Regions from separate parts of the Streptomyces sp. NPDC030222 genome, predicted to be linked through region 1. Evidence: riboswitches for the same ligand, from Rfam matches in the RefSeq annotation. Region 1 holds a riboswitch; each other region holds the start of a gene.

Region 1 (5,098 bases):
CGCGACGCCGGTGCGCGCGAGGAACCGCCCGCCCCGGAACCCCGTACTCCCCGGCCCCGCGCCGCGGGCCCCGCGCCGTCCGCAGGCGCAGGAGGCAAGCGGCACGCCCTGCGGCGTGACCCCCGGGCCCACTGGTACATCCTCGCCCTGACGCTGCTCGTCGCCGCGACATCGCTGACCTTCGCCGGCTACGGCCGCCACGAGGTCGCCCCCACCGCCACCCCCGCACCTGCCGGCTCCTGTCCGGTCGCGCCGAAGGAGATACGCGACGGCGGCCCCGTCCTCCGCGTCGACGACACCGGCGTCCACAGCGCCACGCCCCGCCCCGGTACCGTGGCCCTCACCTACGACGGCGGCCCCGGCCCCGGCTGGACCCCCCGCCTGCTCGACGTCCTCAAGGCCAAGGGCGTCAAGGCCACCTTCTTCGTCACCGGAAGCGCCGCCGCCGAACACCCCGAGCTGCTGCGCCGGATCGTCGCCGAAGGGCACGAGCTCGGCTCGCACACGTACACCGATGCCGACCTCGGTCAGGTCTCCGGCACCCGCGCCGGCCTGGAGCTCTCCTTCGCCCAGAACGCGCTCGCCGGCACCGCCGGGACCGGCACCCGGCTGCTCCGCCTGCCGCACACCGGGGAAGTGAGCAAACTCTGCGCGAGCCAGTGGGAGGCCGCCGGGCGCGCTGCCGAGTCCGGCTACCTGATCGTCGCCGCCGACGACGCCTCCGTACGGCAGTACACCGGCTCGCCCGAGGCCGTGCGGCAGACCGAGCGGCTCCTCGCCGAGGGCGGCGGCACCGAGTACACGACCGTCGGCGCCGCCGTCGGCCTCCCCGACACCACGTACAGCGTGTCCCCCGCCGCCGAGTGGACGGGAGCTGCGTTCGTCCTCGCCCAGAAGGTCTCGCGCGGTTTCGCCGACGGGATGACCTGGCTGCTCGTCGTCGCCGGCGTCATCACCGCCGTACGGCTGGTCATGCTGTTCGGCGTCGCGCGGCTCCACGTACGCCGGGTCCGGGCCCGCCGCCGGCGCGGCGCGCCGCGGCTGCCGCCGGTCACCGATCCGGTGTCCGTGATCGTGCCGGCGTACAACGAGGAGGCCGGCATCGAGAAGACGATCCGCTCCCTGCTGGCCTCCACCCACACGTATGTCCAGATCGTGGTCGTCGACGACGGCTCCAGCGACCGCACCTTCGAGATCGCCGAGTCGATCGAGGACCCGCGGGTGATGGTCGTCCGGCAGCCCAACGCAGGCAAGGCCGCCGCGCTCAACACGGGACTGTCCTGGGCGTACTTCGACATCGTCGTGATGATCGACGGTGACACGGTCTTCGAGCCCGACGCCGTCGAACGGCTCATCCAGCCGCTCGCCGATCCGCGGGTCGGCGCGGTCAGCGGCAACACCAAGGTCGGCAACCGGACCGGCGTCCTCGGCCGGTGGCAGCATCTCGAGTACGTCATCGGCTTCAACCTCGACCGCCGAATGTACGACGTCCTGGAGTGCATGCCCACCGTGCCCGGTGCGATCGGCGCGTTCCGCCGGGACGCGCTCGCCGCGGTCGGCGGCGTCAGCGAGGACACCCTCGCGGAGGACACCGACCTGACCATGGCCCTGTGCCGGGACGGCTGGCGGGTCGTCTACGAGGAGTCGGCGATCGCCTGGACCGAGGCGCCGTCCACCGTCAGTCAGCTGTGGAAGCAGCGCTACCGGTGGTGCTACGGCACCCTCCAGGCGATGTGGAAGCACCGCCGGGCCGTCGTCGAACGCGGCCAGTCCGGCAAGCTCGGCCGCCGCGGCCTGACGTACCTGCTGCTCTTCCAGACCGTGCTGCCGCTGCTCGCCCCGCTCGTCGACGTCTTCGCCGTGTACGGACTGCTTTTCCAGGACGCGGGACAAGCGGCCGGCGTCTGGCTGGGCTTCACCGCGGTCCAGGTCGCGACGGCGGTGTACGCGCTGCGGCTCGACAGGGAGAGATTCGAGCCGCTGTGGACGCTGCCGCTGCAGATCTTCCTGTACCGCCAGCTCATGTACCTGGTCGTCGTCCAGTCCGTGGTGACCGCGTTGCTCGGCAGCCGGTTGCGGTGGCACCGGATGCAGCGGACGGGCACGGCGGCGGAGACCCTGGAGCGGGCCGCCGGATAGGGAAGGCGGGTTCGATCCCCGTCATCCGCTCTCGAGAGCAGGCCCAGGTCGACTACCTGGGCCTGCTGCGTTGTCCGGACCGGTCTGCCGGCCCCGTGCCGGATCCGTCCCTGAAGCCGAACCGTCAGTGTTCGCCGGCGAGTGCGCAAGTGCCGCAAGGAGAGCCGGATCACCATCGGCGACCCGCGTACCCGGCTGCCAGGAGGTCGCCGAGGGCGGTCGGCCTCGGTCGGCCACGGCCCGCGAAAGCCCGGCGCAACCGACCGCTCCCGACGGCTGGGGCATGCGCCGTGCATGCCCCAGCCGGACGCTCCGGACTCACCCACTCCCCGGCCGACGACCGTCCGCCGTGGCCGGCCGCGCCCATGGGGGTCTGGCGCGGCCGTGGCCGGTTCTGCCATGCTTCCGTCCGACAAGCGACGGCGGAACGAGGAAGCCGGTGGGATTCCGGCACGGTACCGCCACTGTGTAGGGGGAGCGACTCCGCCATGGCCACCGCCCCGTCCGGGGTGGGAAGGCCGGAGAAGCGTCGATCCCGAGTCAGGAGACTCACGCCGTCGCACCTCGATGGACGGGGCGGATTTCCCCGGGAGAGGCGGTGGCACTCGTGTGCCTGCGTATGTGTGGCGGCTTCGCGCCGCCCGTGACCCGTCAGGTCCGGCCTGCCCGGCCGGCCGCACCGGCCCGTTCCCCCAGGCTCGTCTCCAGGTCCTGACGCCCCCTCCGCGGATTCCTTTCCGTACACACCGCATCGCGCGCCCCAGGATGCCGATGCGCGCTGCCCACGCACGCCACCAGGAGTCACCTTGACCGTACGATCCGTCATGCCCGGACGCCGTCAGGCCGCCGCGGCGGTCCTTCTCTCCGTCGCCCTCACCGTCACCGCGTGCGGCGGCGACTCCAGCCCGCCCGCCGACGCCGGGGCCCAGGCCTACGGGGACGGCTGCATCAAGGACTTCGACCCGGCCAAGGACTACTTCCCGGTCAAGTCGACGGTGAAGCACGCCGAGAACTTCACGCTCCGGTACGAGAAGAGCTACCAGGTCCTCACCGTCGACGAGCCCTTCCCCAAGGGGAAGCCCGAGTCGTACGTGCTGGTCAAGTGCGGTGCACCGAAGCCCGAGTTGACCGGTGAGCTGGCGACCGCGCAGCAGGTCACCGTTCCCGTCAAGAGCCTGTACTCCGCCTCCACCACCCACCTGCCGCTGCTCACCGAGACCGGCACCCTCGACGTGCTGACCGGAGTGGCGAGCGCCGCGAACATCTCCTCCGCCCAGGTGATCGAGCGGGTGAAAGCCGGCAAGGTCACCGAGTACGCCAAGGACCGCACCCTCAACGCCGAGACGGTCATCGGCGCCAAGCCCGACGTGCTGATGACCCAGGGCACCGACGACCCGCAATACCCCAAGCTCCGCCAGGCCGGCATCGCCGTCGTCGCCAACGCGGAGTGGCTGGAGCCCAGTCCGCTCGGACGCGCCGAGTGGGTCAAGGCGATGGCCGCACTCACAGGAGCCGAGAAGCGCGCCGGCGAGGTGTTCGACACCATCGAGAGCGACTACCGGAAGGTCGCCGAGAAGGGAGCGCAGGCGGTCAAGGCCGGCAAGCCCGTCGAAGTGCTGCCCGGCACGATGTACCAGGGCACCTGGTACATGCCCGCCGGCGGCAGCTACGCCGCCCGGCTGATCAAGGACGCGGGCGGCACCTACCCCTGGGCCGGTGAGGCGGGCACCGGCAACGTGCAGCTGAACTTCGAGGCGGTGTACGCCAAGGGCGGCGAGGCCCCGGTCTGGATCGCCGACCAGCAGTGGAAGTCCACCGCCGACGCCGTGAAGGCCGACAGCCGGTACGGGCAGTTGAAGGCCCTCTCCGGCGGCGCGGTCTGGACGAACACGAAGGCGCTCGGCCCCGGCGGCGGCAACGACTACTTCGAGCGCGGTGTGTTGCGCCCGGACCTGGTCCTCGCCGACCTCTTCGCGCTGATGCACCCGGACCAGGCGAAGGGCCACTCCTTCACCTTCCACCGACCGGTGCCCAAGGCGTGACGACGCACATGACAACCGCGTCGGCCTCCACCCCGAAGACCTCGAAGAACTCGAAGACCCCGAAGGCTCCGGACGCTCCGGACGCCCCGCGGGCGGTACGGCCGAGGCGGCGGCGCCTCGCCGTCGTCCTCGCCCTCGCAGCCGGTGCCGCCGCGCTGTTCGTCCTCACCATCGCGACCGGCTCCCACCGGGTGCCGGTCGCGGAGGTGGTGCGGATCCTGTTCGGCGGCACCGCCGACGACCCGCGATGGACCGTGATCGTCGAGCAGGTCCGGCTGCCGCGTGCGCTGACCGCCACCGTCGTCGGTGCCGCCCTCGCGGTGGCGGGCGTGCAGATGCAGACCCTGTTCCGCAATGCGCTGGCCGACCCGTTCTCCCTCGGGGTGAGCTCGGGCGCGAGCATGGGTGTCGCCGCCGTGGTGGTCGGCACCGGCGGGGTCGCCGGCAGCTTCACCGGAGACCTGGCCGGGCTGGGGCGCGTGGGCGTCGTCCTGGCCGCATCACTCGGCGCCGCCGCCGTGCTGGCCCTCGTCCTGCTCCTCTCGCGATGGGTGCAGTCGGCCGTCACCCTGCTCGTCATCGGCGTCATGATCGGCTCGGCGGCCACCGCGGTGGTCGGCGTGATGCTCGTCTACGCCAGGCCCGAACGCGCCCAGCAGTTCGTCATGTGGGGCCTGGGCAGCTTCAGCGCCACGACCTGGCCCGACCTCCAGGTCATGCTGCCCGTCATCGGCGCCGGCCTGCTGACCGCGCTGCTGACCGCCAAACGCCTCAACGCCCTGCTGCTCGGCGAGGACTACGCCCGCACCATGGGCCTGAACGTGCGGCGCAGCCGCGATCTGGCGCTGCTCGGCACCTCACTGCTGGCCGGCGCGGCAACCGCGTTCTGCGGCCCGGTCGCCTTCCTGGGCCTGGCC
Region 2 (5,098 bases), on a different contig from region 1:
CGCCGGAGCGGAGTGTGCCGCGGGTGACCCGGTCGAGTCGGCGGACGACCGTGTCGGCGGAGTGCTGCTCGTCCTCGATGACGTCGCCGACGACGGCGTGGGTATGCGGTCCGACCAGGCCGTAGGTGCCGGGGCGCAGCGAGGCGAGGCTGCGGGTGAGGATGATCCGGCCCGGGGCCGTGCCGTGCACGGTGAGCCGGGGCTCCCCGGGGAGTGCACGGCCGTCGGAGTGCTTCAGCGCGGCGTCGCTGGCGTACCGGCCGGCCACGATGACGGCCGCGCCGATGCCGAGCAGGGTGGTGACGGCCGCTGCCGTCGCTGTAGCCGGGCGCACCCCTTCAGTGTCGGTGCGCAGGGTGCCCCCTGCCAGTGGACGTCGCCCGGGCGGTGCCGGGATAGCGGGCGGGACGTCGTACCCGCGTCGGGCGTCGGCGGCGTGCGTCCGCTGCGGCGGGTTCCGGGGCACCGGAGACCTCCGATGCGGAACCGAGACCTCCGATGCGGCGTGACCTCCGTCACACCGTACCCCCGCCCGGGCCGCCCGACCGGAGCGCCGACCCCCGGTACGGGACCGCCTTCCGCCGCCGACGCGGCATGCCCGACCGCCCGGCCGCACCCCTCCGCCGGGGCGTCATTCGACGTCGTGGCAGCACAGAGCGGGTGGTAACCCTTCCGAGTGACAAAGGTCTCTTCGGGTGGGTCACTTGTTCGAGTGAAGACGTCGGGCAAAGCCGTGGAATCCGCTCCTCCGAGCCGATCCGGAGCGATACAGCCGCAATCCACCCCACGCACCGGCGACCTGCGACACCGCCGGGCCCGATCGCGTTCACCTTCCGTTCATCCAGGTTTCCTAGGTTCAACCAGCCACTGACACCAAACGATTGCCTGGGTAAATGGAACACATCACTTTGCTGCTCGCGATAGTGGTTGTGACAGCTCTAGTGTTCGATTTCACGAACGGTTTCCACGACACCGCCAACGCGATGGCGACCACCATCTCGACCGGTGCCCTCAAGCCCAAGACCGCGGTGGCCATGTCCGCCGTGCTCAACCTCATCGGCGCTTTCCTGTCCGTGGAGGTCGCCAAGACGATCTCCAGCGGACTGGTCAATGAGGAAGGCATACGCCCCGAGGTCATCTTCGCCGCCCTCGTCGGCGCGATCCTCTGGAACCTGCTGACCTGGCTGGTCGGACTGCCGTCCAGCTCCTCGCACGCCCTGATGGGCGGTCTGATCGGCGCAACCATCGCGTCCGTCGGCATCAGCGGTGTCAACGGCGGAGTCGTCGTGACCAAGGTGCTCATCCCGGCGATCGCCGCCCCCCTCGTCGCCGGCATCGGAGCGATGCTCGCGACCCGCATGACGTACATGATCGGCAAGAACGCCGACGAGAAGTCCACCGCGAAGGGCTACCGCACCGGCCAGATCGCCTCCGCCGGCCTGGTCTCGCTCGCCCACGGCACCAACGACGCCCAGAAGACGATGGGCATCATCACCCTCGCCCTGGTCACCGGCGGCGTCCTCGCCCCCGGCTCCAACCCCCCGATGTGGGTCATCGTCTCGGCCGGCACGGCCATCGCCCTCGGCACGTACCTCGGCGGCTGGCGCATCATCCGCACCATGGGCAAGGGCCTCACCGACCTCCAGCCGCAGCAGGGCTTCGCCGCCCAGAGCAGCGCCGCCAGCGTCATCCTGGCCTCCTCCAACCTCGGCTTCTCCCTGTCGACCACCCACTCGTGCTCCGGCGCGGTCATGGGTGCCGGCCTCGGCCGCAAGGGCGGTGTGGTCCGCTGGTCCACCGCGACCCGCATGTTCGTCGCCTGGGGTCTGACGCTCCCGGCCGCCGGACTGGTCGCCGCCGCGTCCGAGTTCGTGGCCCGGCAGGGCAGCTGGGGCGTCGGCACCGTCGTGGCCCTGCTCATCGGGTCCTGCGTGGCGATCTGGGTCGTTTCCCGCCGCCAGGTCGTCGACCACAGCAACGTCAACGAGGTCGACGAGACGGCCGAGCCCGCGGGCGTGGTGACCACCGCGATCGCGGCCGTCACCCCGCCTCCCGTCGGCGACCTCAAGGCCACCATCCCGGCCCCGGCCACGTCCGCCGCCCCCGAGCCCCCGCAGCCCGCAGCGGTGTAAGGAACGAGAAGCATGAAGATCGACTGGGCAGCTCTCGGCTCCGTCTTCGGAGTCAGCCTGATGGTCACCGTCGTCCTGGTGAGCCTGTTCACCCTGGGCATCGTCGGTATGTCGAAGCCCGCGGAGGGTTCCGGTTCCGGCTCCATGGCCCTGAAGCGGACCGGTGCGTACCTCTCGTTCGCGCTGTGCGCGGCGGCCGTGAGCTTCGGCATCTACCTGATCGTGTCGTAGGACACACAGGCTCTGTATCGCGCCCCGCGAGCGGCATTCCGCTCGTGGGGCGCTGCCGTGCCCGGCACTCCCCCGCAGGTCAAAGGGCAAGTTGACTGCTGTTCGCGGGGCGTGGTGGACTGCCCGGGCCATGTACGGCGGCAGAAGAGGAAGCCGGTGAGAATCCGGCGCGGTCCCGCCACTGTCACCGGGGAGCGCTCCCCCACACCGGACGTCACGGTTCGCGCACGCGGACTGGAAGGCCGGGGGAATCGCGGATCCGGGAGCCAGGAGACTCTCGCCGCCGGTCACGTCGATCCAGGGCGCGGACCCTGAGTGAGGACACACCGCCATGCGCGCCATGCCGCCGCCGAGCACCGCACCGCGACCGGGACCCCTCCGAGGTGTGTCGGCGGGCTGACCGAATGCATGCCGATCACCTCTTCGCATACGGCGCCGCCGCCGGAATGGCGGGAGACCTGCTGCTCGGTGACCCGCGCCGCGGACACCCCGTCGCCGGTTTCGGACGGGCCGCCGCGGCCGTCGAACGGGCCCTGTGGCGCGACCACCGCGGCTGGGGCGCCCTCCACGCCGTGGTGTGCGCCGGGGGCGCGGTGGGTGCCGCCGCACTGGCCGCACACGCCGTCCGCCGCCGTCCCCTCGCCCGCGTCGCGCTGACCGCGGCCGCCACCTGGTCCGTCGTCGGCGGCACCACGCTCGGCCGGGAGGCCCGCACGATCGCCGGAGCGCTCGCCGCCGGGGACACCGAGGCCGCCCGGGAACGCCTCCCCCATCTGTGCGGACGCGACCCGCACGCCCTCGACGCGCCGGGCATCGCCCGCGCGGTCGTCGAGTCCGTCGCCGAGAACACCTCGGACGCCGTGGTGGGCGCACTGGTCTGGGGCGCCCTCGGAGGGGTGCCGGGCCTCGTCGGATTCCGGGCCATCAACACCCTCGACGCCATGGTGGGCCACAAGTCGCCCCGCCACCGCAGGTTCGGGTGGGCCTCCGCCCGTCTCGACGACATGGCCGGATGGCCCGGCGCCCGGCTCACCGCGGCCCTCGCCACGGTCGCGGGGGGCAATCCGCGCGGAGCCCTGCGGGCATGGCGCGCGGACGCCGCACGGCACCCCAGCCCCAACGCCGGTCCAGTCGAGGCCGCCTTCGCCGGCGCCCTGGGCGTCCGCCTCGGCGGCACGCTCGCGTACGGCGGTCGCGTCGAGCACCGTCCGGTGCTCAACGCGACCGGCCGCCCGGTCGCACTCGCCGACATCGACCGCGCGGTCCGGCTCTCCCGCCGGGTGACGGCCCTCACCCTGGCCACCTGCGTCACCGCCCGGCTCGCAGCCGGTGCCCTGCGCACCCGCCGGGGGCGGCGATGACGGAGACACGGACGGCGGCGGACGGGCGACGGCCTGCGGCCCGAACGGCCACGAAGCCCCGGACGCCCACGAGGAAGCCCCGCACGGCCACGGAGAAACCCCGTACGCCTTCGGAGAAGCCCCGTACCACCACGGAAAGGGAAAGGGAGACCGCATGAGCGGCGGTGGAGGACTCCTGGTCGCCGGCACGACGTCGGACGCCGGGAAGAGCGTGGTGTCGGCCGGTATCTGCCGCTGGCTGGTCCGCCAGGGAGTGAACGTCGCTCCGTTCAAGGCGCAGAACATGTCGCTGAACTCCTTCGTCACACGGGAGGGCGCCGAGATCGGGCGGGCGCAGGCCATGCAGGCGCAGGCCGCCCGGGTCGAACCGAGCGCGCTGATGAACCCCGTGCTGCTCAAGCCCGGCGGCGACCGCAGCAGCCAGGTGGTGCTGATGGGCAAGCCGGTGGGCGAGATGAGCGCCCGTGGCTACCACGGGGGCCGTCAGCAGGCCCTCCTCGGCACGGTGCTGGACTGCCTGGCCGAGCTGCGGGGCACGTATGACGCCGTGATCTGCGAGGGCGCGGGCAGTCCCGCCGAGATCAATCTGCGGCGCACGGACATCGTCAACATGGGCATCGCACGGGCGGCACGGCTGCCCGTGATCGTGGTCGGCGACATCGACCGCGGCGGGGTCTTCGCCTCCTTCTTCGGCACGACCGCGCTGCTGAGCCCCGAGGACCAGGAACTGGTCGCCGGCTACCTCGTCAACAAGTTCCGCGGGGACGTGTCCCTGCTGGAGCCGGGCCTCGACATGCTCCACGGGCTGACCGGCCGACGCACCTACGGCGTGCTGCCGTACCGGCACGGGCTCGGCATCGACGAGGAGGACGGGCTGCGGGTCTCCCTGCGCGGCACGGTCCGCGAGTCGGCGGTCGCGCCCCCGCACGGCGAGGACGTCCTGCGGGTCGCCGTCTGTGCGGTCCCGCTGATGTCCAACTTCACGGACGTCGACGCGCTCGCCGCCGAACCGGGCGTCGTGGTGCGCTTCGTGGACCGCCCGGAGGAACTGGCCGATGCCGATCTGGCCGTCGTCCCCGGCACCCGCGGCACGGTCAAGGCGCTCGCCTGGCTGCGCGAGCGCGGCCTCGCGGACGCGCTGGCGAGGCGGGCCGCCGAGGGCCGCCCGGTGCTGGGCATCTGCGGCGGCTTCCAGTCGCTCGGCACGCACATCCACGACGACGTCGAGTCCCGGGCCGGCGAGGTCGAGGGGATCGGCCTGCTGCCCGTACGGGTCCGGTTCGCGGCGGAGAAGACGCTCGCCCGCCCGGCCGGCCGGGCGCTCGGCGAGTCCGTCGAGGGCTACGAGATCCACCACGGGGTCGCCGAGGTGCT
Region 3 (5,098 bases), on a different contig from region 1:
GGCGGCGCTCGAAGAAGTTCGTCAGCTCCTGCACACCCTGGAGCTCCATGAAGGAGAAGGGGTTCTGCGAGCCGTAGACCGGCGCGAAGCCGAGGCGGGTGAGACGCTGGTCGGCGACGCACTCCAGGTACTCGCGCATGGACTCCGTGTTCATGCCCGGCAGACCGTCGCCGCACAGGTCGCGGCCGAACTGGAGCTCGGCCTCGACGGCCTCCTTCAGCATGTCGGTGACCTGCTGCTGGAGCTTGTCGTCGAACAGGTCGGGCTCCTCCTTGCGGACGGTGTCCACGACCTCGAAGGCGAAGTTCATGTGCATCGTCTCGTCCCGGAACACCCAGTTGGTGCCGGTGGCCAGGCCGTGCAGCAGGCCGCGCGACCGGAACCAGTACACGTAGGCGAACGCGCCGTAGAAGAACAGACCCTCGATGCAGGCCGCGAAGCAGATCAGATTCAGCAGGAAGCGGCGGCGGTCGGCCTGGGTCTCCAGCCGGTCGATGGACTCCACCGAGTCCATCCACTTGAAGCAGAACTGTGCCTTCTCCCGGATGGACGGGATGTTCTCCACGGCCGCGAACGCGGCGGCCCGGTCCTCGGGGTCGGGGAGGTACGTGTCCAGCAGCGTCAGATAGAACTGGACGTGCACGGCCTCCTCGAAGAGCTGCCGCGACAGGTACAGCCGCGCCTCGGGGGAGTTGATGTGCTTGTAGAGCGTCAGCACCAGGTTGTTGGCCACGATCGAGTCGCCGGTCGCGAAGAACGCCACCAGACGGCTGATCATATGGCGCTCGCCCGCGGAGAGCTTGGCGAGGTCGGCCACGTCCGAGTGGAGGTCGACCTCCTCCACGGTCCAGGTGTTCTTGATGGCGTCCCGGTAGCGCTCGTAGAAGTCGGGGTAGCGCATCGGGCGGAGGGTCAGCTCGAAGCCCGGGTCGAGCAGGTTCTGGTCACGCATCACTGGCAGGCCTCGCAGGACTCGGGGTTCTCAAGGGAGCAGGCGACCGCGTCCGCGTCGGGGGCGGCCTGCTGGACGGGAATGGTCGCGGTCGCCGCGGGCGCACCGGCGGCGCGGGCGATACGGGTCGCCGGGCGGGACCGCAGGTAGTAGGTCGTCTTCAGGCCCTGCTTCCAGGCGTACGCGTACATCGAGCTGAGCTTGCCGATGGTGGGCGTCTCCATGAACAGGTTCAGCGACTGCGACTGGTCCAGGAACGGCGTACGGGCCGCCGCCATGTCGATCAGTCCGCGCTGCGGGATCTCCCAGGCGGTGCGGTACAGCGCCCGCACGTCCTCCGGGATCCACTTCAGGCCCTGCACCGAGCCGCTGGAGTCGCGCAGCGCCTCCCGGGTCTGCGCGTCCCACACGCCCAGCTTCTTCAGGTCGTCGACGAGGTACGAGTTGACCTGGAGGAACTCGCCCGACAGGGTCTCGCGCTTGAACAGGTTGGACACCTGCGGCTCGATGCACTCGTACACGCCGGCGATGGACGCGATGGTGGCCGTGGGCGCGATGGCGAGGAGCAGCGAATTGCGCATGCCGGTCGCGGCGATACGCTCCCGCAGGGCGGCCCACCGCTCGGGCCAGTGCAGCTCCACGTCGTAGTGGTCCGGGTGCAGCACCCCGCGGGCGGTGCGGGTCTTCTCCCAGGCGGGCAGCGGCCCGTGGCGCTCGGCGAGGTCGGCGGACGCCTCGTAGGCCGCGAGCATGATCCGCTCGGCGATCCTCGTGGACAGCGCCTTCGCCTCAGCGGAGTCGAAGGGCAGCCGCAGCTTGAAGAGCACGTCCTGCAGGCCCATCGCGCCCAGGCCCACCGGGCGCCACTTGGCGTTGGACCGGCCGGCCTGCTCGGTCGGGTAGAAGTTGATGTCGACCACCCGGTCGAGGAAGGTCACGGCGGTGCGCACGGTGGCGTCCAGCCGCTCCCAGTCCAGGTCCCCGTCGGTGACGAACGCGCCGAGGTTCACCGAGCCGAGGTTGCAGACGGCGGTCTCGCCGTCGTCCGTGACCTCCAGGATCTCGGTGCACAGGTTCGAGGAGTGCACGACGGCGCCCGGCTCGGCGGTCTGGTTGGCCGTGCGGTTCGAGGCGTCCTTGAAGGTCATCCAGCCGTTGCCGGTCTGGGCGAGGGTCCGCATCATCCGGCCGTACAGATCACGTGCCGGGATGGTCTTCCGGGCCAGCCCCGCCGCCTCGGCCCTGCGGTACGCGGCGTCGAAGTCCTCGCCCCACAGGTCGACCAGCTCCGGCACGTCGGCGGGGGAGAACAGCGACCAGTCTGCGTCGTCCTGGACCCGGCGCATGAACTCGTCCGGGATCCAGTGCGCGAGGTTGAGGTTGTGGGTGCGCCGGGCCTCCTCGCCCGTGTTGTCGCGCAGCTCCAGGAACTCCTCGATGTCCGCGTGCCAGGTCTCCAGGTAGACGCAGGCCGCGCCCTTGCGCCGGCCGCCCTGGTTGACGGCCGCGACGGAGGAGTCGAGGGTGCGCAGGAAGGGGACGATGCCGTTGGAGTGGCCGTTGGTGCCGCGGATCAGCGAACCGCGGGAGCGGATGCGGGAGTAGGACAGTCCGATGCCGCCGGCGTGCTTCGACAGCCGCGCCACCTGGTGGTAGCGGTCGTAGATCGAGTCCAGCTCGTCCAGCGGGGAGTCGAGCAGGTAGCAGGACGACATCTGCGGGTGCCGGGTGCCGGAGTTGAACAGGGTCGGCGAGGACGGCAGGTAGTCGAGCCGGCTCATCAGTCCGTAGAGCGCGGCGACCTCGTCGACCGAGCGGGTCGTCGTGCCCTCGGCGAGGCCGGAGGCGACCCGCAGCATGAAGTGCTGCGGGGTCTCGACGACCTGGCGGGTGATCGGGTGCCGGAGCAGGTAGCGGCTGTGCAGCGTCCGCAGGCCGAAGTAGCCGAAGCGGTCGTCGGCCGCCGGGTCGATCAGGGCGTCCAGCCGGGCCGCGTGGGTCCGGGCGAACTCGGCGGTGCGGTCGGCGATCAGGCCCTCGCGGTGGCCGACGGCGACGGACTCGGAGAAGGTCCGGACGCCCTGCGACGCGGCTTCCTCGGCGATGGTGACGGTGAGCAGCCGGGCGGCGAGCCGGGAGTACGCCGGGTCCTCGGAGATGAGTCCGGCGGCCGCTTCCGTGGCCAGCCCGCGCAGTTCGGCCTCGTCCGAGCCGGGCTGCCGGCCCCGCAGTGCGGCAGCGGCGACCCGGCCGGGGTCGGCGTCGGGCAGATCGGCGGTGAGGTCGGTCAGGGTCCGCAGCAGTGCGGTCCCGGGGCCGTCGTTCTCCGTCGCTGATGCCGGATCTGCGGGCGCGATGGTCACGGGGGTGCTCTCCCTCGCTCGGCTCGGGGCCGTCGGGAGGGCGGGGGCATGCGGGCGTGCGGGGGCTGGAGCCGACGCGCCGCGTCCACCGGCCCACTCCGCGAGGCCCGGACGTCTTGGACACCCGGGCCGGACGGTCCGGGTGCGCTGTCGGCAGGTCTTCGGACTCGGGGTTGCGCAAAGGCACACCGATCACACCGTTGCGGGACAGTTCCGGATTCGCACCGGATTCCCCTGCGGGACAGCGAGGATGAGCATACATGTGGGGGCGGCTCGCTGAATCATGCCCCACATCTAGTGTCGTGAGTGGGTGGAAACGCCCGAGGGCCGCCCCTTTGGTACGGGGCGGCCCTTGGGGGAGAAGGGGCCTTTCAGTGGGCGGCGCCGGCTGTGGCGGGCGGCAGTTCGGCCTGGACGCCCGGGTCCCCGGCGTCGGCCGTGTAGTCGGACGGGGAGGTCTCGTCGACGCCGTCCGGGGCCTTCACCGCACGCAGGACGAGGGTGAGGACCACGACCACGGCCACGTTCAGGACGAAGGCGGTCAGACCGATGTAGCCGATCTCACCGATGCCGGGGATGACGTCGGACGATCCGCCGAAGTGCTTCTGCGTCGGGCTGGCGACGCCGTACGCGGCCCAGGTGCCGTAGACCATGCCGGCCGCCCAGCCCGCGAGCAGCGCCCAGCGGTGGAACCAGCGCGTGAACAGGCCGCCGACCAGGGCCGGGAACGTCTGGAGGATCCAGATGCCGCCCAGCAGCTGGAAGTTGATGGCGACTGTCTTGTCCATGGTGAGCACGAAGACCAGCGCGCCGACCTTCACCAGCAGTGACACCAGCTTGGAGACCTTGGTCTCCTGTGCCGGGGTGGCGTCCGGCCGGAGGAAGTCCTTGTAGATGTTCCGGGTGAAGAGGTTGGCCGCGGCGATGGACATGATGGCCGCCGGCACCAGTGCGCCGATGCCGATGGCCGCGAAGGCCACCCCCGCGAACCAGTCGGGGAACATGTTCTCGAACAGCTGGGGGATGGCGAGCTGACCGTTGGTCACCTTCACCCCGGCGGCGATCGCCATGAAGCCGAGTATGGCCAGGAGGCCCAGCATCAGCGAGTAGAGCGGAAGGATGGTGGTGTTGCGGCGGATCACGTTGCGGCTGCGCGAGGACAGGGTGGCCGTGATCGAGTGCGGGTACATGAACAGCGCGAGGGCCGAGCCGAGCGCGAGCGTGGCGTAGGCCCACTGGGACGCCTCGCCGGGCACCAGGGCGCCGCGCGGTTTGCCGGTCGCCGGGTTGGTCTGCGCGAAGGCTTCTCCCGCCTTGGCGAAGACCGTGTCGAATCCGCCCAGTTTGATCGGGATGTAGATGATGGCCACCGCGATCACGATGTAGATCAGGGCGTCCTTGACGAACGCGATCAGTGCGGGTGCCCGCAGCCCCGACGAGTAGGTGTACGCGGCCAGCACGCCGAAGGCGATGAGCAGCGGCAGGTCCTTGACGAACCAGTTGGTGTTCTCGCCGCCGCCCACGCCCATCACGTCCAGCACCGCCTGGATGCCGACGAGCTGGAGCGCGATGTACGGCATGGTGGCGAGGATGCCGGTGAGGGCGACCGCCAGCGACAGGCCCCGGGAACCGAAGCGGCCGCGGACGAAGTCGGAGGTGGTGACGTAGCCGTGCCGGTGGGACACCGACCACAGGCGCGGCAGGAACATGAAGATCAGCGGGTACACCAGGATCGTGTAGGGCACGGCGAAGAAGCCGGCGGCGCCCGCCGCGTACACGGCGG
Region 4 (5,098 bases), on a different contig from region 1:
AATCCTTCCTGGAGCTCGGCGCAGCCTCGGTGGCGCGCAGGAGGGACGTCGTGCTGCGGGGCGAGACGGACGAGGACCTGCTCGTGGCGCTCCTGGAGGAAGTCGTGTACTGGCTCGACGTCGCAGACGAGGTCCCCCTCGACGTCGATGTGACCGATGCAGCGGACGGCCCGCACGCAGCACTCTTCATGGGCGACGCCAGGGCGTACCCGGTCATCGGCGCGGCTCCGAAAGCCGTGACCTGGCACGGGCTGAACCTCGAGCACGGTCCCGACGGCTGGACGTGTTCGGTGACGCTCGACGTGTGAGCTCCCGGGCGCCACGACGTGCCGTTCCTTGTCCGCCTGCCACGACGCCGGGCGTGTCCGAAGCCGCCACGCGGCAATCCGAGAGGTCGACGCCGGCGTTCTGTTCCGCGCCCTTGAGGACAGCGGCATCATGGAACGCGGCGTGAGAGCTCGCTTGGGAGGCACCCCAGGCGTACAACGGCATCGATGCGCCGTAGCAGCCACCGAGGGCGCCGGACCGTGCCGCAGCCCGCCCGGCTCGCACCGCTCGGCGCGACCAGGTGCTGACCAACGGGGCCTGGCACGGTCCCGACGCCTTCCCGGGCCGGCTGCACACCGGGCGCCGGCCCCCTGAGGAGGGCAATCACCACCGCGGACACACCGCGCTGAAGGGGCAACCACCCGCCAGCCGCGTCCCCGGCCTCTCAGGGCACTACACCTAGCGCCGTACCCGCGGCATTCCCAGCCCGATCCAGGAGATGATCTCGCGCTGGATCTCGTTGTTGCCCCCGCCGAAGGTGAAGATGACGGCGGTGCGGTAGCCGCGTTCCAGTTCGCCGTGGAGCACCGCGCCCGCGGAGCCCTCCTTGAGGGGGCCGGCCGCGCCGACGATCTCCATCAGCCAGGCGTAGGCGTCGCGTCGGGCCTCGGAACCGTAGACCTTGACGGCCGAGGCGTCCTGGGGGGTGAGGGTGCCGTGCTGCACGGCTGCCACCATCTGCCAGTTGAGGAGCTTCATCGCGTCGAGCCTGGCGTGGGTGCGGGCCAGGCGGCCGCGCACCCAGCCGAGGTCGACTACCCGGCGGCCGTCGGCGAGTTTGGTGTCGGCGGCCCAGCGCTGGACGTCGTGGAGCGCGCGGATGGCCATGGTGCCGTGGGCGGCCAGGGTCACCCGCTCGTGGTTGAGCTGGTTCGTGATCAGCCGCCAGCCCTGGTTCTCCTCGCCGACGCGGTGCGCGACGGGCACCCGGACGTTCTCGTAGTAGCTGGCCGTGGTGTCGTGCGAGGCCAGCGTGTTGATGAGGGTGCAGGAGTACCCGGGATCGGTGGTGGGGACGAGGAGCATGGTGATGCCCTTGTGCGGCGGGGCCTCCGGGTCGGTACGGACGGCCAGCCAGACCCAGTCGGCGGTGTCGCCGTTGGTGGTCCAGATCTTCTGCCCGTTCACCACGTAGGTGTCGCCGTCGCGTACCGCGCGGGTCTTCAGGGAGGCCAGGTCGGTGCCGGCGTCGGGTTCGCTGTAGCCGATGGCGAAGTCGATCTCCCCGGAGAGGATCTTCGGCAGGAAATACCGCTTCTGCTCCTCGGTGCCGTACTGCATGATCGTGGGCCCCACGGTGTTCAGCGCCATCAGCGGCAGGGGCACTCCGGCCTGGGCGGCCTCGTCGAAGAAGATGAACTGCTCGATGGGGGTCATCCCGCTGCCGCCGTACTCCACGGGCCAGCCGATGCCGAGGCGCCCGTCGGCGCCGAGCCGGCGGATGGTCTCCCGGTAGAACCGCTTCCGGGCGACCGGATCCGCGTCGGCGGACGCTCCCCTGCCTCGGGTGCCGTCCGGGTGGCCGTGGGCGCTGCCGCCCGGGACCAGCTCGGCGAAGTACGCGCGAAGCTCGGCGCGCAGCCGCTGCTGCTCGGGTGTGTAGGCGAGGTGCACGGTCCCTCCCGGAGTGTCGCGGTCGGTCCTGGGGCCGCACGTGGCCGCGGCTCGAGGCGGGGCACACAGTAGAACGTGTTGCAGGAATCCGGAAGACTCGCGCAGGGCGGGAGACGCCGGCCCCGACGGTGCGCCGTGAGCTCACCCGTACGGCCCGGGTGGCTCGCACACGGACCGCGGCCCGGACAGCATGGCGGTGGCGCCCCTCCTCCCCACCGCCTATGGAGGTCCCCATGCTCACCGCACGCGACCTGATGACGAGCGATCTGCTGACCGTTCCGGCGACCGAGACGCTCGACCGCGCGGCGCAGGTGATGCGCGACCACGACGTGGGCGCACTGCCGGTGACGAGCAGCGCGGGCGGCCTGGCGGGGATCGTGACCGACCGGGACATCGTGGTGAAGTGCCTGGCGGCGGGACACGATCCGGCGAAGGTCACAGCCGGGGACCTTGCCGAGGGCCCGCCGCTCTCCGTGGACGCCGCCGCCCCCGCTGGCGAGGCGGTCAGGGTGATGGGCGAGGCACGGGTGCGGCGGCTGCTGGTGCTGGACAACGGACAGCCGGTCGGCATGATCACCGAGGCCGACCTGGTCAGAAAGCTCCCCGCCAATCAGCTCGCCGCCTTCGCGGAGGGCGTCTACGGGACGGGGTGAGGAGGAAGGGGTGGACCGGGGCGAGGAGGACCGGGGCAAGGACGACTCGCGGTCCGTGCGTGCGCCCGGCATACGCGCTCCGCCGCGAGGCGGGCGTCACGTCGCCGCCGCGTACCACCGGTGAATGCCGCCGGAGCCGGGCCGCGACGAAGCCGAGCGGGGACGGGCACCGGCGCGCCACCACGGCGGTGCACCGCGAGCCGGATCAGCCGCGCGGGAAAGGCAGCCCGGAGAACACGAGGCGCGTACCGTCTGCCCGCTCCGGGCGGCGGCACGCGCCGCGACCTCGTACAGAGTTGACGTGAAGAGGAAGATGCTGATCAGGGGAGCTGTTTGTCGATCGCCGCGCGCCCCTCGGCGGCCAGACGCCGCTTGGCCCACTCCATGGTCTTGGGAGTGATGTCACGCCCCGAGGCGAGCACCAGATCTTCCGCGGTGCAATCGTCACTGGCACCCGTGTGGAGAAGACTGTCGGGCGTGATCCCGCCCAGCCGTCCCCGCTTCGACTCGGATTCAGCGTTCATGCGACCTCCTCGGTCGTGCGGCTTTGCACCATTCTGGGCCCATTGTGCCTCCATCCGCATCCGTCACGTCGAAGCTACTTGCCAGTAAGGGACAGGGGGGCCGACGACCGGGTTGTGATCTCCGGCGCAAGGCGATCCGCACACCTGTGCGCCGCTTGTGACGGTTCACCCCGGACCACTAAGGTCACAGAGCCTTGGTGAACGGGAAACCGGTGCAGAACCGGTGCGGCCCTCGCCACTGTGATCGGGAAGTTCGGCTCCACTCCCCAGGGGAACGGGGGAAGCCACTGGGGCGCCGCGGAGGACCGCGGCCGGCCCGGGAAGGCGGAGCCCGAGCGGCATGACCCGTCAGCCAGGAGACCGGCCGGGGCGCGTTGTCCATCCACGAGGTGCTGGAGAGGGTCTTCCGACTCATGCACATAGCCGAGGGTTATCTGCCCCCGTTGCACGCGGTCGCCTGGAGCGCCGCGTCCGCCCCCTTCGTCGTCCACGGTGTCCGTACGCTCACCCGGGAGGTGAAGGCGAATCCCGAGAGCACACTGCTGCTGGGAGCCTCCGGCGCCTTCACGTTCGTACTCTCCGCACTGAAGATCCCGTCCGTGACCGGCAGTTGCTCCCATCCGACCGGAACGGGCCTGGGTGCGATCCTGTTCCGGCCGCCCATCATGGCGGTGCTGGGCACCATCACCCTGCTGTTCCAGGCGCTGTTGCTGGCGCACGGCGGCCTCACCACGCTGGGCGCCAACGCCTTCTCGATGGCGATCGCCGGTCCCTGGGCGGGCTACGGGATCTACCGGCTGCTGCGGAGGTTCGACACACCGCTGATGGTGAGCGTGTTCTTCGGGGCGTTCGTCGCGGACCTGTGCACGTACTGCGTCACGAGTGTCCAGCTGGCGCTCGCCTTCCCCGACCCGGCGAGCGGAATCCTGGGCGCGCTCGCCAAGTTCGGCGGCATATTCGCCGTCACGCAGATCCCGCTCGCCGTCAGCGAGGGACTGCTGACGGTACTGGTGATGCGCCTGCTCGCGCAGTCCAGCAAAGCCGATCTCACCCGGCTGGGAGTGCTGCTGACGCCGCGCCGGAAGGACGACGACACGACGGAGGCCGTGGCCCGATGAGCCGCAACGCGAAGATCAACGCCCTGCTGCTGCTGATCGTGGCCGCCCTGGCCGTGCTGCCCCTGGCCCTGGGGCTCGGCGAGGGCAAGGAGGAGCCGTTCACGGGCGCCGACGCCCAGGCGGAATCGGCGATCGCGGAACTCGACCCCGGCTACGAGCCCTGGTTCACCCCGCTCTACGAACCGCCGTCCGGCGAGATCGAGTCCGCGCTGTTCGCCCTGCAAGCCGCCCTCGGCGCCGGTGTGCTGGCCTACTACTTCGGTCTGCGCAAGGGCCGCAGGCAGGGCGTGGCACGGGCCCGCGCCACGACTGCCGGCACCGGCGAGGACGGCGCCCCGGCCACGGACCGGCCCGGCCCGGCCGACGGACCGGTCCCGGCGGACGCCGGAGCCGCCCGCGCCGACGACACCCAGGCGTAGCGCCCGGTGCTGCCCATCGACGTGGCGGCGCACAGCAGTCGCTGGCGCCGCCGCCATCCCGTGGACAAGGCGTGCCTGGGCCTGGGACTCACCGTCTCCGCTATCTCACTGCCGCCGTGGCCCGGCGCGCCCCTGGTCGCCGTCGCGACGCTCGCCCTGCTCCTCGGCCCGGCCGGAGTGGCGTCCCGGCAGCTCTGGCGGGCGTTCCGCATCCCGCTCGGCTTCTGCTTCACCGGGGCCGTGCCGCTGCTCATCCGGGTCGGCGGTCCGGAGGGACTCGTGTCGCTCGCCCCGCACGGCCCCGAGGCCGCGGGGAACCTGCTGCTGCGGACCTCGGCCGCATCCCTCGGCGTGCTGCTGTTCGCGTTCACCACACCCGTCTCGGACCTGCTGCCCCGCCTGGTGCGGGCCGGTGTGCCCGCGCCGGTCGTGGACGTCGCGCT

What was found. Region 1 has a riboswitch for cobalamin ahead of ACZ4Z5_RS02790 (ABC transporter substrate-binding protein). Riboswitches for the same ligand answer to the same signal wherever they lie in the genome.
Region 2: another riboswitch for cobalamin. It lies ahead of ACZ4Z5_RS10850 (cobalamin biosynthesis protein); the one in region 1 lies ahead of ACZ4Z5_RS02790 (ABC transporter substrate-binding protein).
Region 3: another riboswitch for cobalamin. It lies ahead of ACZ4Z5_RS01480 (ribonucleoside-diphosphate reductase subunit alpha); the one in region 1 lies ahead of ACZ4Z5_RS02790 (ABC transporter substrate-binding protein).
Region 4: another riboswitch for cobalamin. It lies ahead of ACZ4Z5_RS07970 (energy-coupling factor ABC transporter permease); the one in region 1 lies ahead of ACZ4Z5_RS02790 (ABC transporter substrate-binding protein).

What each region holds. Positions count from the first base shown of each region.
Region 1 is NZ_JBVICA010000002.1:39,665-44,762, forward strand. It holds gene ACZ4Z5_RS02785 (bifunctional polysaccharide deacetylase/glycosyltransferase family 2 protein) at 139-2,139, shown strand; cobalamin riboswitch at 2,532-2,708, shown strand; gene ACZ4Z5_RS02790 (ABC transporter substrate-binding protein) at 2,946-4,181, shown strand; gene ACZ4Z5_RS02795 (FecCD family ABC transporter permease) at 4,190-5,098, shown strand, end outside.
Region 2 is NZ_JBVICA010000006.1:47,196-52,293, forward strand. It holds gene ACZ4Z5_RS10835 (alpha/beta hydrolase) at 1-334, opposite strand, end outside; gene ACZ4Z5_RS10840 (inorganic phosphate transporter) at 894-2,132, shown strand; gene ACZ4Z5_RS10845 (hypothetical protein) at 2,145-2,363, shown strand; cobalamin riboswitch at 2,510-2,640, shown strand; gene ACZ4Z5_RS10850 (cobalamin biosynthesis protein) at 2,768-3,724, shown strand; gene ACZ4Z5_RS10855 (cobyric acid synthase) at 3,879-5,098, shown strand, end outside.
Region 3 is NZ_JBVICA010000001.1:344,456-349,553, reverse strand. It holds gene ACZ4Z5_RS01485 (ribonucleotide-diphosphate reductase subunit beta) at 1-952, opposite strand, end outside; gene ACZ4Z5_RS01480 (ribonucleoside-diphosphate reductase subunit alpha) at 952-3,315, opposite strand; cobalamin riboswitch at 3,451-3,579, opposite strand; gene mctP (monocarboxylate uptake permease MctP) at 3,687-5,098, opposite strand, start outside.
Region 4 is NZ_JBVICA010000004.1:226,417-231,514, forward strand. It holds gene ACZ4Z5_RS07950 (archease) at 1-308, shown strand, start outside; gene ACZ4Z5_RS07955 (acyl-CoA dehydrogenase family protein) at 727-1,941, opposite strand; gene ACZ4Z5_RS07960 (CBS domain-containing protein) at 2,175-2,594, shown strand; gene ACZ4Z5_RS07965 (hypothetical protein) at 2,915-3,118, opposite strand; cobalamin riboswitch at 3,273-3,501, shown strand; gene ACZ4Z5_RS07970 (energy-coupling factor ABC transporter permease) at 3,532-4,236, shown strand; gene ACZ4Z5_RS07975 (energy-coupling factor ABC transporter substrate-binding protein) at 4,233-4,655, shown strand; gene cbiQ (cobalt ECF transporter T component CbiQ) at 4,662-5,098, shown strand, end outside.